Regions from separate parts of the Streptomyces sp. ISL-99 genome, predicted to be linked through region 1. Evidence: riboswitches for the same ligand, from Rfam matches in the RefSeq annotation. Region 1 holds a riboswitch; the other holds the start of a gene.
The links. A riboswitch is a leader RNA that binds a small molecule or an ion and turns the genes downstream of it on or off. The one in region 1 is predicted to bind cobalamin.
Positions count from the first base shown of each region.

Region 2: linked by a shared signal. The riboswitch ahead of J7E91_RS01345 (CbtB-domain containing protein) and the one ahead of J7E91_RS32100 (ABC transporter substrate-binding protein) in region 1 are both predicted to bind cobalamin.

Region 1 is NZ_JAGGPC010000071.1:35,986-42,970, reverse strand. It holds gene J7E91_RS32105 (iron ABC transporter permease) at 1-791, opposite strand, end outside; gene J7E91_RS32100 (ABC transporter substrate-binding protein) at 809-1,795, opposite strand; cobalamin riboswitch at 1,836-1,971, opposite strand; gene J7E91_RS32095 (HD domain-containing protein) at 2,013-2,651, opposite strand; gene J7E91_RS32090 (hypothetical protein) at 2,863-3,342, shown strand; gene J7E91_RS32085 (hypothetical protein) at 3,961-4,155, opposite strand; gene J7E91_RS32080 (ATP-binding protein) at 4,145-4,594, opposite strand; gene J7E91_RS32075 (XRE family transcriptional regulator) at 5,138-6,484, shown strand; gene cutA (divalent-cation tolerance protein CutA) at 6,489-6,821, opposite strand; gene J7E91_RS32065 (GlxA family transcriptional regulator) at 6,881-6,985, shown strand, end outside.
Region 2 is NZ_JAGGPC010000002.1:206,051-213,035, reverse strand. It holds gene J7E91_RS01360 (glycosyltransferase) at 1-52, shown strand, start outside; gene J7E91_RS01355 (kelch motif-containing protein) at 49-1,983, shown strand; gene J7E91_RS01350 (glycoside hydrolase family 6 protein) at 2,052-3,083, opposite strand; cobalamin riboswitch at 3,226-3,393, shown strand; gene J7E91_RS01345 (CbtB-domain containing protein) at 3,427-3,645, shown strand; gene J7E91_RS01340 (CbtA family protein) at 3,662-4,426, shown strand; gene J7E91_RS01335 (class F sortase) at 4,437-5,162, opposite strand; gene J7E91_RS01330 (hypothetical protein) at 5,164-5,730, opposite strand; gene J7E91_RS01325 (HAD-IIA family hydrolase) at 5,846-6,625, opposite strand; gene J7E91_RS01320 (hypothetical protein) at 6,800-6,985, opposite strand, start outside.

The DNA.
Region 1 (6,985 bases):
GCGACGAGTACGCCGGTGAGCAGCGAGGCCAGCACGAAGACGGCGGCGCGGAAGTGGCCGGTGTCGAGGCCGAGGACGGTGGCGCCCTCCTCCCCCACCAGGAGGAGGTCGAGCGGCCGGGCGAGGGTGATGAGGAGGGCGGTGCCGAGGGTCAGGACGGTCGCGGGGAGCGCGAGCATGTCCCAGCGGGCGCTGCCGAGGCTGCCGAGCGTCCAGTAGAGGATCTCCTGGAGGTGGTCGGCGCGGGCCGAGGTGACCATCATCAGGCTGGTCAGGGCGGACAGGATGTAGGAGACGGCGACTCCGGCGAGGATGAGGCGTCCGGTCGTCATGGCGCCGCCGCCGCGCGCGAGTCCGTATACGAGGACGAGCGAGCCGAGCGCGCCCGCGAAGGCGGCCAGCGGGATGGTGACGGTGGTGGCGAGGCCGGCGCCGATGCCCAGGACGATGACGCCGACGGCGCCGACCGACGCTCCGGAGGAGACGCCGAGGAGGAAGGGGTCGGCGAGCCGGTTGCGTACGAGGGCCTGGAGGACGGTGCCGATGACAGCGAGCCCGGCGCCGACGACGGCGCCGAGCAGGACGCGCGGCAGCCGTACGTCGAGGACGATCGTGCGGTACGGGCCGGGTTCGGCGGTTCCGGTGACGATGCCGAGGACCTGGCCCGCCGGGATGCGTACCGAGCCGAGGGCGAGTCCCGCGACCGCCGCCGCTGCGAGCAGGGCGGCGAGCGCGGTGATGAGGAAGGTGTACGGCAGCCGCCCGCGGGCGGCCGGGATCTTGCAGCTCATGGCCGCTCGCCCGCCCGCTACTTCTTGAGCTCGGGGTGGAGTTGGCGCGCGAGGGTCTCGACGGCGGCGGGGGCGCGTACGCCGAGGACCATGTCGGAGAGGGGCAGGACGGCGAAGCGCTTGTTCTTCACGGCGGGGACGTCGGCGAGGGCGGGATCGTCGAGGAGGCGCTGCTTCTTCTGGGCGACGGTGGTGCCGCCGTAGTCGAGGATGACGATGGTCTCGGGCTTGCGGTCGACGACGCTTTCCCAGGAGGCGTCGGTGAAGGGCTTGGCGAGGTGGGCGAAGACGTTCTTGCCGCCCGCGCGGTTGATCATCTCGTTGCCGATGCCCGCGCCGCCGACGGTGGAGGCGGTCTTGTCACCGCCGTCGTACACGAAGACGGAGACGGGTTCGACGCCCGCCACCTTCTTCCCGGTGGCGGCGTTGGTGGCCTTGGCCGCGTCGATCCAGCGCTCGGCGCGGTCGGCGACGCCGAAGGTGCGGCCGACCTCACGGATCTCCTGGTAGAGGGCGTCCATCGAGGTCTTGCCGTCGGCGCAGTATTCGATGTTGAGGCGGGAGTTGATGCCGGACTTCTTCAGCGCCTCGCGGCTGCGGCCGTCGCCGGCGGAGAAGGCGGTGGCGTAACCGCCGTACACGAAGTCGGGGTTGGCGGCGAGCAGCTTCTCGTACGAGGGGTACTCCTTGGCCAGCACCGGGGTGGCCTTGTACTCCTTCTCGTACTTGGGGAGCACCTGGTCGTCGAGGTAGGCGGTCCCGGCGAGGGACTTGGCGAGGCCGAGCTCCAGCATGACCTCGGTGACGTGCTGGTTCATGGTGACGACGCGGGTGGGCGGTGCCTTGTAGGTCGTCTTCACGCCGCAGTTGGTGACGGTGTACGGGAAACCGGGGGCCGCTTTCGCTGCCGGCTCGGACTGTCCCCCGGCCGCGGTGCAGGCGGTGAGCGGGAGCAGGGCGGCTGCGATGAGGGCACAGCGGGAAGGCCAAGTACGACTGGACACGGTGGTGCCTCCTCCGGGGGATTTCCTCGTCCCCTGGTCGGTGGTGAAGAAGGCGGCAGGTCAGTTCCTGGCTTCCGGGCATGGCGACGGCAATCGCGATGCCTGGTCACAGTGGCGGGACCGTGCCGGATTCGCACCGGCTTCCTGGGCCTGCCGCCCGGGTCGCGCACAGTCTCCCATCAGCGCCTGGGCCGGCCCTACTCGGGACTACTCGGGATTACTCTGGCCGGGAGGAATTCCGAATCGTCTCGACGAAGTCACCGCGCCGGTATCCGGGCACGAAGTGCGCCAGTACGTCGGCCTTGACGTTGCCGAAGGTGGTGTCCGGCTTGGGGGCGATGCCTTCGGCGAAGGCGGCGAGGATGCGCTTCTTGAAGTCGGGTCGGGGGTGCAGGGCGGTGATGGCGGCGCGGCCTTCGGAACTGATGTCGTCGTAGCCGATGCCGAGTACGTCGTACTCCACGCCGGCGGTGACGAGGGCGACTTCCGGCTCCATGAACTCGGGGATGCCGGGGGTGGTGTGCAGGGCGATGGCCGTCCAGACGCGGCGGATGCTGTCCTCGGGGACGCCGTGGCCCTGGAGGAAGCGGCGGGCCTCGTCGGCGCTGTCGACCTCGAAGCGGCGGCGGCTGGTGCGGAACTCCTGATTGAGCCCGAGGTCGTGGAACATGGCGCCGATGTAGAGGAGTTCGGGGTCGAAGCTGAGGCCACGGTTCTGCCCCTGGAGGCTGCCGAACCAGAACACCCTGCGGGAGTGGTGGTAGATCAGCTCGGTGGTCGTGTCGCGGACGAGTTCGGTGGCGGCGGTGGCGAGCTTGGTGCCGGGGACGGCGATTCCGGCTGCGGTGTCGGTCATGGCCCAAGACTGCGCGTCACGCGTACGCCGCCACCATGTCCCCAGGGCCAGCCTTCCCACAGATCAGGACACGAGCACGCACCGACTACCGCTGAGCGGCGCAAGCCCGCGACCTGCATGAACCCGAACTGAGCCCTGGCCGTCCGTCACCACTTGCGTCCGCAGCAAGCGCCACTGGTGCTGGCGCATTGGCTCAGACAAACTGCGGCACATGGACTGGATACCCCTGCTCTCCACACTGACCGGTGCCGTCATCGGCATCACAGCCACCCTGATTGCCGATCGCAACCGGTGGCAGCGGGAGGAGGCCAGGCACGCGCTGGAGGTACGGCGCGAGGTGTACACCGAGTTCGCTTCCGCCCTCAAAGCCGCAGGTGAAGAGATACGGGCCATCGCCTTGGGCGATCGCATGTCCGAGTCGGCACGTGACGCCGCCGTACGGGAAGCCGTCCGTGGCACCGGCCTCCCTACAGCGAGTGAACGCCTCTGGCTCGTGGGCCCTCCGCAGGTCGTGGCGGCGGGGAACGAGGCGTTTCACAGCCTGCGTGCGATGCGCGACGCCTACGCCCGGGGGGTGGCTGTCGGCTCCGCCGAGGAAGCGCCCCTGATAGCGCAGCGGCGCACGGCCATGGCGCAGATGCGTCGCCTCATGCGTGAGGACCTAGGCATAGGGCCCCTCGGGATCGAGTGATCGTCACCAACGTGATCACACCAGCCACGGAGAGATCGTCTCACCAGCGACCGACAGTTACGGGAGAACCCTTTAGGGCGGAGAGGGCCGGCCTCCGTCCGCGTCCTGCGTCAGCCGCGCCACGAGCGACTCCCATTCAGCGTTGGCGTTCTCATGCCGGATGAGTCGGTCCATGGGCTTGGTGACGGGCGGAGCGGCGGGTGGGCGGTCGAGGCGACAGAGCGCCCATTGGCAGGACCAGCACCATCGTTCATCCACGCGATCCACGGCGGACCGCAGGCTGATGCGCCCCCGGTCCGCCAACCACCAGCCGCCCGCGTCCACGGCCGACAGCAGTGACGACACCCGCCTACGCGCGCCCATCGGCAACCTCCGGCAGCGACTCGTGACAGGTCGCACGGAAGAAAGCGGTCGTGATGGCCCGGAACCCGGTATGCCGGGTACGGCCCGCGTGCCGCAGACACCATTCCTCCAAGACGCCCCGCTCACCGGGCTCCGGCGCCTCATGACACGTGGTGCACTCCACCTCGTTGATCGGCGCACTGCCCGAGACATCCAGGCTCAGCGTCCAATCCACAAAGCGCAGCACCGCCCCGACCCGCGCCGCCCCATCACCGCTCACCGCTTCACCACCATCATGTCCGCGCCGTACACCCGCACTGCGGGCGCCCTGTTGAAGACGAGCACCAGCACCAGGCCGCCCGCCGCATACCGGTGCGCGCGTACGGCGACAACCTCATGCCACCGGCCACGAACACACACCCAGTCCCCACGCCGCAACCGCAACGCGATCATCCGACGCTCAACCAGCACGCTGATCGCCGCCCACAGCAGGTGCCGAAACCTCAGCCCAGACGACCTTGCCGAGCCCCGCGCGTTCACCCACGTCCCACCGATCAGCAAGCGCATCAACCAGCCACAGCCCACGCCCACTGTCCCGGTCACCATCGGGGGTAGACAGACGCGGCAGCTCGCAGGAGCCGTCGTGCACCTCGATGCGCAGCCCGCCGAGCATCCGGAGGAAGCGCGTCTCGACGCTCTGCCCTGGTACGCGGGCGTGGCGGCCGGCATTGGTCAGCAGCTCCGAGAGGATCACCAGCGCGGAGTCCTCGACGGCCGAGAGCCCCCAGCCCGTCAGAGCTTCACGTAGTGCGGCCCGCGCCTGCCCGACGCAACAGGGGTCATCAGCCCACCGCCGTACCACCGCGTCACCGGCGCTGGGGTCAGCGCTGGGCAGCTCGTCGACCGCCAACGGCCGTACTCTGTCCGCCGTCACCGGGCGACCGCCACCCCGTGAATGACACGTGGCCCGATGTCGACCCCATGCACGGCCAGCCACAGGGCTCGACGCCGCTCCCGCCGCAACCGCGACTCCGCACGCTCCCACCTCAGATGGGCAGCCTCCGGGCGTGATCGAACAGGCGTGGTGATCACTTCAGGCAGGGCGGGGGCAGGTGTGAAGGCGGGCGGTAGGGCGGAGTGACAGAGCAGCAGTCGGCGCCGAGTGGACGGTGTCGGATGCGGGATCGGCCCTCCCCGCCGGTGGCGTCCCACGGGGGGAAGCAAGAGCCGCATCAGCAACTCGACGAGACGGGCGGTAGTTTGGTACATGTCAGCGCTCCCAAAAGCGTCGGCCACGCCCCCGGACCGTTTGCGCGGTTGCGGGGGTCTTTGCCGTCAACTCTTCTGGGGGACAACCGACCTGACTTCCCCGCGCCGGGTACCCCCATCATGGGTACGCTGACGTTCACGCCGATACGGCGCTCTTTCAACAGCAGGGGTGACGGGGCAGCGTATGACCGCGTACAACCCGCCGACAGCGCTACCGCGCAACCTCTTGGAGCGGTCGGACGTGAGAACCGCGATCACAGCTCACGACTTCGGCACCGTGTTCCGTATCGCGCGCAGCGAAGCCGGGATCAGCTACTCCAAGATCGCGGCTGAATGCGACATCAAGCCGGAGCGCGTTGGTTCGCTGGCACGCGGCGTCGGCAGCGTTACCACCTTCGAAAAGATCGTGCAGATTGCCGATGCCTTACGCATTCCTGGCCACCTGCTCGGCCTTGCTCCCCGTGAGTGGGAGGAGAGAGCCGAGCCCACCGGCCACGTTTCCAGCGCACCCACACGCATCAACGCCACGGACCGAGACGGAGACGGAGACGACGCAGTGCGGCGCAGGGAGTTTTTCAGGGCGTCGGTCGGAATCGGATTGGCGGCCAGCCTGCCCGAACTCGACCAGATCAACACAGGACGCAGGATCGGCCGCAGCGTTCCCGACCAGCTACGGATGCGTACGGCACGCCTGCGCCGCCTCGACGACATCCTCGGCGGGGGCGACACCTACCGCGTGTACCTCGGCGAGTACCAGGCAACCAAGAGCCTGATTCGAAACCGGAGCTACACGGAGGAGACAGGGCGCGCTCTGTTGTCCGTGCTCGCAGAGCAGGCGCAGCAGGCCGGATGGGCAGCGTTCGACGGGGGCAAGGACGCTGACGCCAGCAGCCTGTACGAGGACAGCTACCAGACCGCCACGGATGCCGGAGACACGGCGCTCGCCGGAAATGCCCTTGCCTTCCTTGCTTACCAAAAGATCAACGGAGACCGGCAAGCCGGAATAGAGACTGCTGAACGGTCATGCCGTACCGCAGGCCCCGACGCCCCGCCCGGGGTCCGCGCGTTGCTGTACGAGCGTCTTGCATGGGCTTACGCCGTTGCGGGGAATGCCGGCGAGACCGAGCGAGCGCTCAACGCCGCCGAAGTGGCGCTCAGTGAGGATGATGGAACGCCGCAACCTGACTGGGCAGCGTGGGTGGATCGAAATGAACTCCAGATCATGACCGGCCGTTGTTGGACGGAGCTACGTCGTCCACTCCGAGCAGTCCCTGTTCTGGAGGAAGCGCTAGCCCACTACGACGACGCCCACGCTCGCGACAAAAGCCTGTACCTGTCATGGCTGGCCGACTCCTACCTGTCCGCCGGAGAGGTAGAGCAGGCAGCGAGTACCACCGGCCTTGCCTTGGAACTCTCGGCCGGGGTGGCGTCCGTGCGTCCACGGCAACGGATCACGCCGACTGTTCAACAACTAAGCGCCTACCGTGAACTCCCGGCGGTTGCTGAAGTGCTGGAGATGGCCAGTCGCTGACGGGTCATTCCGCCGTGCCCGGTGCGGTGGTTGCGTTCACCCATCGCAGGTAGGCGTCTGACCCAGCGACGATGGGAACGGCCGAGATCTCAGGGTTCTTCCATGGATGATGTTGCAGCAGGTGCGCCTCAATTTCGGCGTACCGGTCGGCACGGGCCTTGAACAAGAGCTGCCACTCTTCACCCGTCCCGAACTCACCCTGATGCCAGAAGACCGAGACCACCGGTCCGACAACCTGGGCCCCTGCCGCAAGCCGTGCCGACACCACCAACTGGGCCAGCTTCACAGCCGCCTCGCGGTTCTCCGTCGCCGTGGACACCTGAACGAAGTCATCCATACAAGGAGCCTATCCGTACAGACCCAGGCTCCACGGACCAACGTTGTTAGCCTCGCAGGATGGATCACTCCGTGGTCGTGTTCGCGTTCGACGGTGTGCGGCTTATGGATGTCTCCGCGCCGCTGGAGGTCTTCACCACCGCCGGTGGCGGCTACACCGTGCGC
Region 2 (6,985 bases), on a different contig from region 1:
GGCCGCTTCCGACCAGACCATGCAGATCGCCCTTGGGGGACGTAAGAAATGAACTACCGTCCGAGCCGCCGCACCCGCCGCCTGGCGATAACGGGTGCGGTGGTGCTCGCTCTGGCGGGGATGAACGGGCCCGCGCTCTACCGCTTCGGTTCGGAGCAGTACCACGACTACAAGATCAACCGGCCCGAGTACAAGGCGGAGAACGGCCACTGGGACTTCCTCGACGTCCCGTCCGAGTTCCGCATCAACACGATCCACGCCGCGCTGCTGCACACCGGCAAGGTGCTGCTGATCGCGGGCTCGGGCAACAACCAGAAGAACTTCGACGCCAAGAAGTTCGAGTCGGTGCTGTGGGACCCGAAGACCAACACGTACAAGAAGATCCCGACGCCCAAGGACATGTTCTGCGCCGGGCACACCCAGCTGCCCGACGGGAAGCTGCTCGTGGCGGGCGGCACCAAGCGGTACGAGAAGCTCGAAGGTGACGTCACCAAGGCCGGCGGCCTGATGATCGTCCACAACGAGGACCCGGACGCCCCCAAGACGCTGCCCGCGGGCACGATCTTCACGGGCAAGAAGAACGGCAAGACGTACGTCTCCAAGGACCCGGTCCTGGTGGAGAAGGCCAAGAAGATCTTCGACAAGCAGACCGGCCGGTTCCTGCGCACCGAGGCGGGGCTCGGCCGGATCTACGTCGAGGCCAAGGTGTCCGGCAAGAAGTACGAGTCCGGCACCGAGGACAACTACCGGGTCCACGGCCTGTCGGGCGCCGACGCCAGGAACGTGTACGGCATCGCCCAGAAGCTCGCCCTCGACAAGAAGGACTTCCAGGGCATCAAGGACGCCTACGAGTTCGACCCGGTGGCGGAGAAGTACATCACCGTCGACCCGATGAACGAGGCCCGCTGGTACCCGACGCTGACCACGCTGGAGGACGGCAAGGTCCTGTCGCTGTCCGGCCTGGACGAGATCGGCCAGATCGTCCCCGGCAAGGACGAGATCTACGACCCCGTCACGAAGAAGTGGGAGTACACCGGGGTCATCCGGAAGTTCCCGACGTACCCCGCCATCTTCCTGATGAACAACGGCAAGCTCTTCTACTCCGGCTCCAACGCCGGGTACGGGCCCGCTGACGAGGGCCGTGAGCCGGGCATCTGGGACCTGAAGACCAACAAGTTCAAGAAGATCCCCGGCCTCAGCGACCCGGACATGATGGAGACCTCCGCGACCGTGCGGCTGCCTCCCGCCCAGGACGAGAAGTACATGGTCATCGGCGGCGGCGGGGTCGGCGAGTCCGAGAAGTCCAGCGAGAAGTCGCGCCTCGTCGACCTCAAGGAGCCGAACCCGCGCTTCAGGGACGGCGACTCGCTCGACGAGGGCACCCGCTACCCGAGCGCGTCCCTGATGCCCGACGACACCGTCCTGATCACCGGTGGCTCCAGCGACTACCGCGGGCGCGGCGGCTCCGACATCCTCCAGGCGCGGCTGTACGACGCCAAGACCGGCACGTACCGCCGGGTGGCCGACCCGGCGGTGGGCCGCAACTACCACTCGGGCTCGCTGTTGCTCCCCGACGGACGCGTCATGATCTTCGGATCCGACTCGCTGTACTCCGACAAGGCCAACACCCGGCCCGGCGTCTTCGAGCAGCGCATCGAGATCTACACGCCGCCGTACCTCTTCCGGGACGCGCGGCCGGAGCTCACCGGCGGCCCGAAGACGATCAAGCGCGGCGGTACGGCGACCTTCAAGTCGGCGCACGCCGCGGCCGTCAAGGACGCCAAACTGATGCGGCCCAGCGCCGTCACCCATGTCACCGACGTCGACCAGCGCACGGTCGCGCTGGAGATGAAGAAGACGAAGGACGGCATCTCGGTCACCGTGCCGAAGAACCGGGCGCTGGTCCCGTCCGGCTACTACATGCTGTTCGTGACGGACGATCAGGGCACGCCGTCCGAGGGGGTCTGGATCGAGGTGCCGTAAACCCCTGGACATGAGGGGAGGGCCGCCCCCGTCGGGCGGCCCTCCCGTCGTGTCCTGCGGCGCGACCGCTACTTCGCGTTGCGGGCCAGTTCGAGCGCGTACTCCTCGTACCACTCGCCCGCCTTCGGGCCGCCCTTGCAGTCACCGTCCGACTCACCGGGACGCTTGATCCACAGGAACGCGTCGACCAGGTCGTCGCCGGTCTTGGTGGTCGGCTTCTCACCGAGCGCGCGGCCCGGCGGGTTGCACCAGTTCTCCGCGGGGTCGCCCCCGGTGTACGGGCCGTTGCCGTTGCGGCTGGTGTCGATCACGAAGGGCTTGTTGCCGACCTTCGCCGAGAGCTTCTTGCCGAAGTCCTTGCTGACCTCGGTGGTCTGGAAGTTGGAGACGTTCACCGAGAAGCCGTCCGCCTTCGCGATCCCCGCCCGCTGGAGCGGCTCGAACAGCGAATCGGGCGACTTCCAGCCCGCGTTGCCGGCGTCCAGGTACACCTTGGCCTTCGGCTGCTGCTTGAGCCGCTCGATGGCTCCCTTGAGGAGGTCGTACCGCTCCTCGTGGAACTCCTCGGGCGTGCACCCGTCGACCAGGTGCAGCAACGCGTCCGGCTCCAGGATCACGGTCGCCGGGCGGTTGCCGATGCCCTTGGCGATCTCGTCGACCCACGCACGGTAGGCGTTGCCGTCGGCCGCGCCGCCCTTCGAGAACTGCCCGCAGTCACGGTGCGGGATGTTGTAGAGGACGAGCAGCGCGTCACGGTCGGCCTTCTCGGCCGCCTCCGTGTACCCCTTGGCCTGCGCCTCCGCGTTCTCCGGAAGAATCCACTCGGCGGCCGGCTGCTCGGCGATCTTCCTGATCAGCGCGGCCTTCTCGTCGTCGCCTTCCTTGGCGTACGCCGCGGCCTGCTTGGCGGCGCTTCCCTCCGGATTGACCCAGTACGGGTCGCTGCCCTTCGGCTGCTGCTTCAGCGGCGGCTGGTTCGTCGCCTCGCCCCCGCCACCGCCGGACGAGGTGCAGCCCGTCAGCAGCAGCGCGGCTCCCACAGCCCCCACCGCGGCCACCCGGACACCCTTGCGCCTACGGCCGCTGTAACTGCCGTACATCCACTCCCCCTTGGCTGCACTCACGATGCACTGAAAAACTCACATACGAGGACCCCCCCGGCCCCTCTCCCCGGACACATCCGGTCGAAACCATCCTGACACACCGGCCCGGAGCGAGGGGCGCACCCGCGATGGCCTGTTGACAGTGCTCAGCCAGGCTGGGACTCTCCGGAAGACAACTCCACACACATCGAGGCGACGGTGGACAGGAACCCGGTGCGAAGCCGGGACGGTCCCGCCACTGTGACCGTACGAGAGCCCAAGGCCCCCGTACGGAAGTCAGGAACTGACCCGTCGTCCTCCTGCATTGGGGCGTGGAAACCTCAGAAGGAGGCACACCGGTATGTCACTGCACACTGCGCAGCACACCGACACCGCGGCGGTCGAGTCCGCCACGACCACCACCCGCGACTGGCTGATCATGGCCGCCGCGGCGATCATCGCCGTGATCGCGCTCTACGCGGTCTTCATGGACAACGGCACAGTCGTCTCCGCGACGGGCGACTACCTGCACGAGTTCTCGCACGACGGCCGGCACCTCTTCGGTGCCCCCTGCCACTGATCGGGGCCGTCGCACCATGTCAACACCTGTACTGCCCCTGCTCGGACGCGGGCTCGCGGCGGGCGGGGTGGCCGGCCTTGCCGCCGGTCTCTTCTCCCTGCTCCTCGCCGAACCCCTGATGGACCGCGCGATCCGGCTCGAAGAGGCACGCTCCGCCGCCGAAGAACACGCGCACGGGGCCGCCGCCACGGCCGTCCAGCACCACGAGGAACTGTTCTCCCGGTCCACCCAGCACTTCGGGCTGGTCGTCACGGCGGTCGTGGCGGGGCTGGCGCTGGGCGTGCTCTTCGCCCTCGCGTACGCCCTGGTGCACCGCCGTACGGGCCTCGGTGAACGGCCGTGGCCCCGCGCCCTGGCCTTCGGCGCGGCCGCCTTCGTGGCGGTCTCGCTGCTGCCGGGACTGCGCTACCCGGCCAACCCTCCGGGTGTCGGCGACTCCGGCACCGTCGCCAACCGCCAGTCACTGTGGCTGGCCGCCGTCGTGATCGGCGTCCTCGGCATGGTGCTGGCCTGGCAGGTGTACGTACGCCTCGCGGACAGGTCGGTTCCGGTGCGCCACGTCGCGGTGGCCGTCACGGGGATCGCGACGCTCGCGGTGCTCTTCGCACTGCCGGGCAACCCGGACGAGGTCCCGGTGGCGGCGACGCTGCTGTGGGACTTCCGCATGCTGTCGCTGGCTTCGCACGCGGTGCTGTGGGCGGTGTTCGCGGGGGTCTTCGGGGCGCTGGGGCTACGGGCCGCGGGGCGCACGGCTCCGGCTGCGGCGCCGGTGGCGGCGTAACGGCGTCCGGTCAGCCCTTGCCCGTACCCGAACCCGTATCCGTACCCGCACCAGTCAGGTAGGCCGAGACCACGACGTTCGCCGTGTACGTGCGGGCCTTCTTGTCGTACGTGCCCCCGCAGGTGATCAGGCGCAGTTCCGCCCGGTCGCTCTCGCGGGGGCCGTACACCTTCTGCGGGTCGAAGCGTTCACGCGTGAAGACCTGGATGTCGTCGATGGTGAATTCCAGGCTCTCGCCGCCGGCCCCCGTCACCCGGATCTTCTCGCCGGGGCGCGCGGCGCTCAGCCCGTAGAAGACGGCCGGTCTGCTCTCGGTGTCGACATGGCCGACGAACAGGGCGACTCCCGGAGCACCCGGCTTGGCCCCTTCCCCGTACCAGCCGACCTTCGAGGACTGGTTGTACGGCGGCGGATCGACGGCGCCCCACCGGTCGAGCCCACGGCGCACGACGGGCGCCGTGATGCCTATGGAGCGCACGTCGAGGTGCTGCGGTGTCGCGCCGTCGACCGGTGGGTGCGCGGGAGGCAGCGGCACTCCCAGCGGACGGCCGACAGCGGCCACGTCTCCGGTGGTCGGCGCCGAGCTGCCGCCGGGGCCTTCGGTCACCTCGCGGCCCCACAGCCACAGCCCGAGCAGCAGCACCGCCCATGCGACACCGGTCAGCAGCCGTCCACCGCCGCTGCCCTCGCCGCTGCCGCTGCCACCGCCGTCGGCGGGACGGTCCTCGGCGGACATGTCAGTCCGAGTCCGTACGACGGCGGCGTACGCTCCGGTACGCCACGGCCACGGCCGCCACGCCCGCCAGTACCAGGCCGATCACGGTGTGCGGCGTCCCGGGCCCGCCCTCGTCGGCCGCGGCGACTTCGGCCGTACCGCCGCCGCCCGCGTGCACGGGTGCGACGGGCGTTGCGTGGTGGGTCGGGTGGTGGGTCGGGTGGTGCGTGGGCTCGTGGTGGTGGGCGACCGTGACGGTGCCGCTCGCCCGGCCGCCGTCCTCGCACTTCACCCGGATCTCGTAGTCCCCGGCCTCGGCGTCCGAGCGGATGCGGGCCTCGGCGAAGAGGTCGCCGCGGTCCGCCGCGGGGCTGAAGTGGGCGGGCGACGAGAAGGCGTCGGACGTACCCGTGGCGTGTCTGCCCCGGCACACGTCGACCCGCAGATCCACCTCCCCGCCCGGAGCGATGGTGGACGGGGTGACGACGACCCGGCCCCCGGCCTCGTTGCCGGCGTGGGCGGCGGCTGCGGGCGTCAGGACCGCCGCGGCCGCCACACCGGCACAGAGAGCAAGTTGCAGTGAGCGCATAGTGAACCTCCTGGTACTACGAAGATTCACCGGTACGGCCGGTTTCCGCATCTCCAGAGGCCCGCCACTGCGCCGTACGGACCTCTGGAGCGGTCAGGAAGCGATCAGCGAGCGATCAGACGCGGTCGACCAGGTCCGCGATCGAATCGACGATCGTCGAGGGCCGGAACGGGTAGCGGTCGACGTCCGCGGGCCCCGTCAGACCGGTCAGGACCAGGAACGTCTCCATGCCCGCCTCAAGGCCCGCCAGCACATCCGTGTCCATCCGGTCGCCGATCATCGCACTGGTCTCGGAGTGCGCGCCGATCGCGTTGAGCCCGGTCCGCATCATCAGCGGGTTGGGCTTGCCGGCGAAGTACGGGTCCTTGCCGGTCGCCTTCGTGATGAGCGCGGCAACGGCGCCGGTGGCGGGCAGCGGCCCCTCCCGGCTCGGGCCGGTCTCGTCGGGGTTGGTGCAGATGAAACGCGCGCCGGCGTTGATGAGGCGGATGGCCTTGGTGAGTGCCTCGAAGCTGTAGGTACGCGTTTCGCCCAGAACCACGTAGTCAGGCTCGTGGTCGGTCAGGACGTAACCGATGTCGTGCAGCGCGGTGGTCAGTCCCGCCTCGCCGATGACGTACGCCGTGCCGCCGGGCCGCTGGTCGTCGAGGAACCGCGCGGTGGCGAGCGCCGAGGTCCAGATGTTCTCGACCGGAACGTCCAGGCCCATGCGGAAGAGGCGGGCGTGGAGGTCGCGGGCGGTGTAGATCGAGTTGTTCGTCAGCACCAGGAAGGGCCTGCCCGACTCGCGGAGCCGCTTGATGAAGGCATCGGCTCCGGGGATGGGCGTTCCCTCGTGGATGAGGACGCCGTCCATATCGGTGAGCCATGATTCGATCGGCTTGCGCTCTGCCATGTGCCGGACTCCTGCCGTACGCAAAAAAAAGCTGGGGGCGCCCGGACCACACCGTCCGGGCGCCCCCAGCCTAATCAGGCTGCCGTGATCTTGACCCCGGCGATCAGCCAATACCAGTTGTTGCTGGCGGTGCGGTGGAAGCCGGCGCCGGTGGCCCGGCGCCCCGGGGCGCGTTCACTCGCGACGCTGCGGCGCGCGGAGGCGCCGGGACCCGGCGACGAGCGCTCCGCCCCCGAGGAGCAGCGCGCCGGCGATGGCGCCGAGGGCGAGCAGCGGACCGGGGTCGCGGCCCGTCATGGCGAGGGCGTGGGGGTGCTCGCGGATGCGCGGCGTACCGTCGTCGAGGGTGATGTCGGGCGC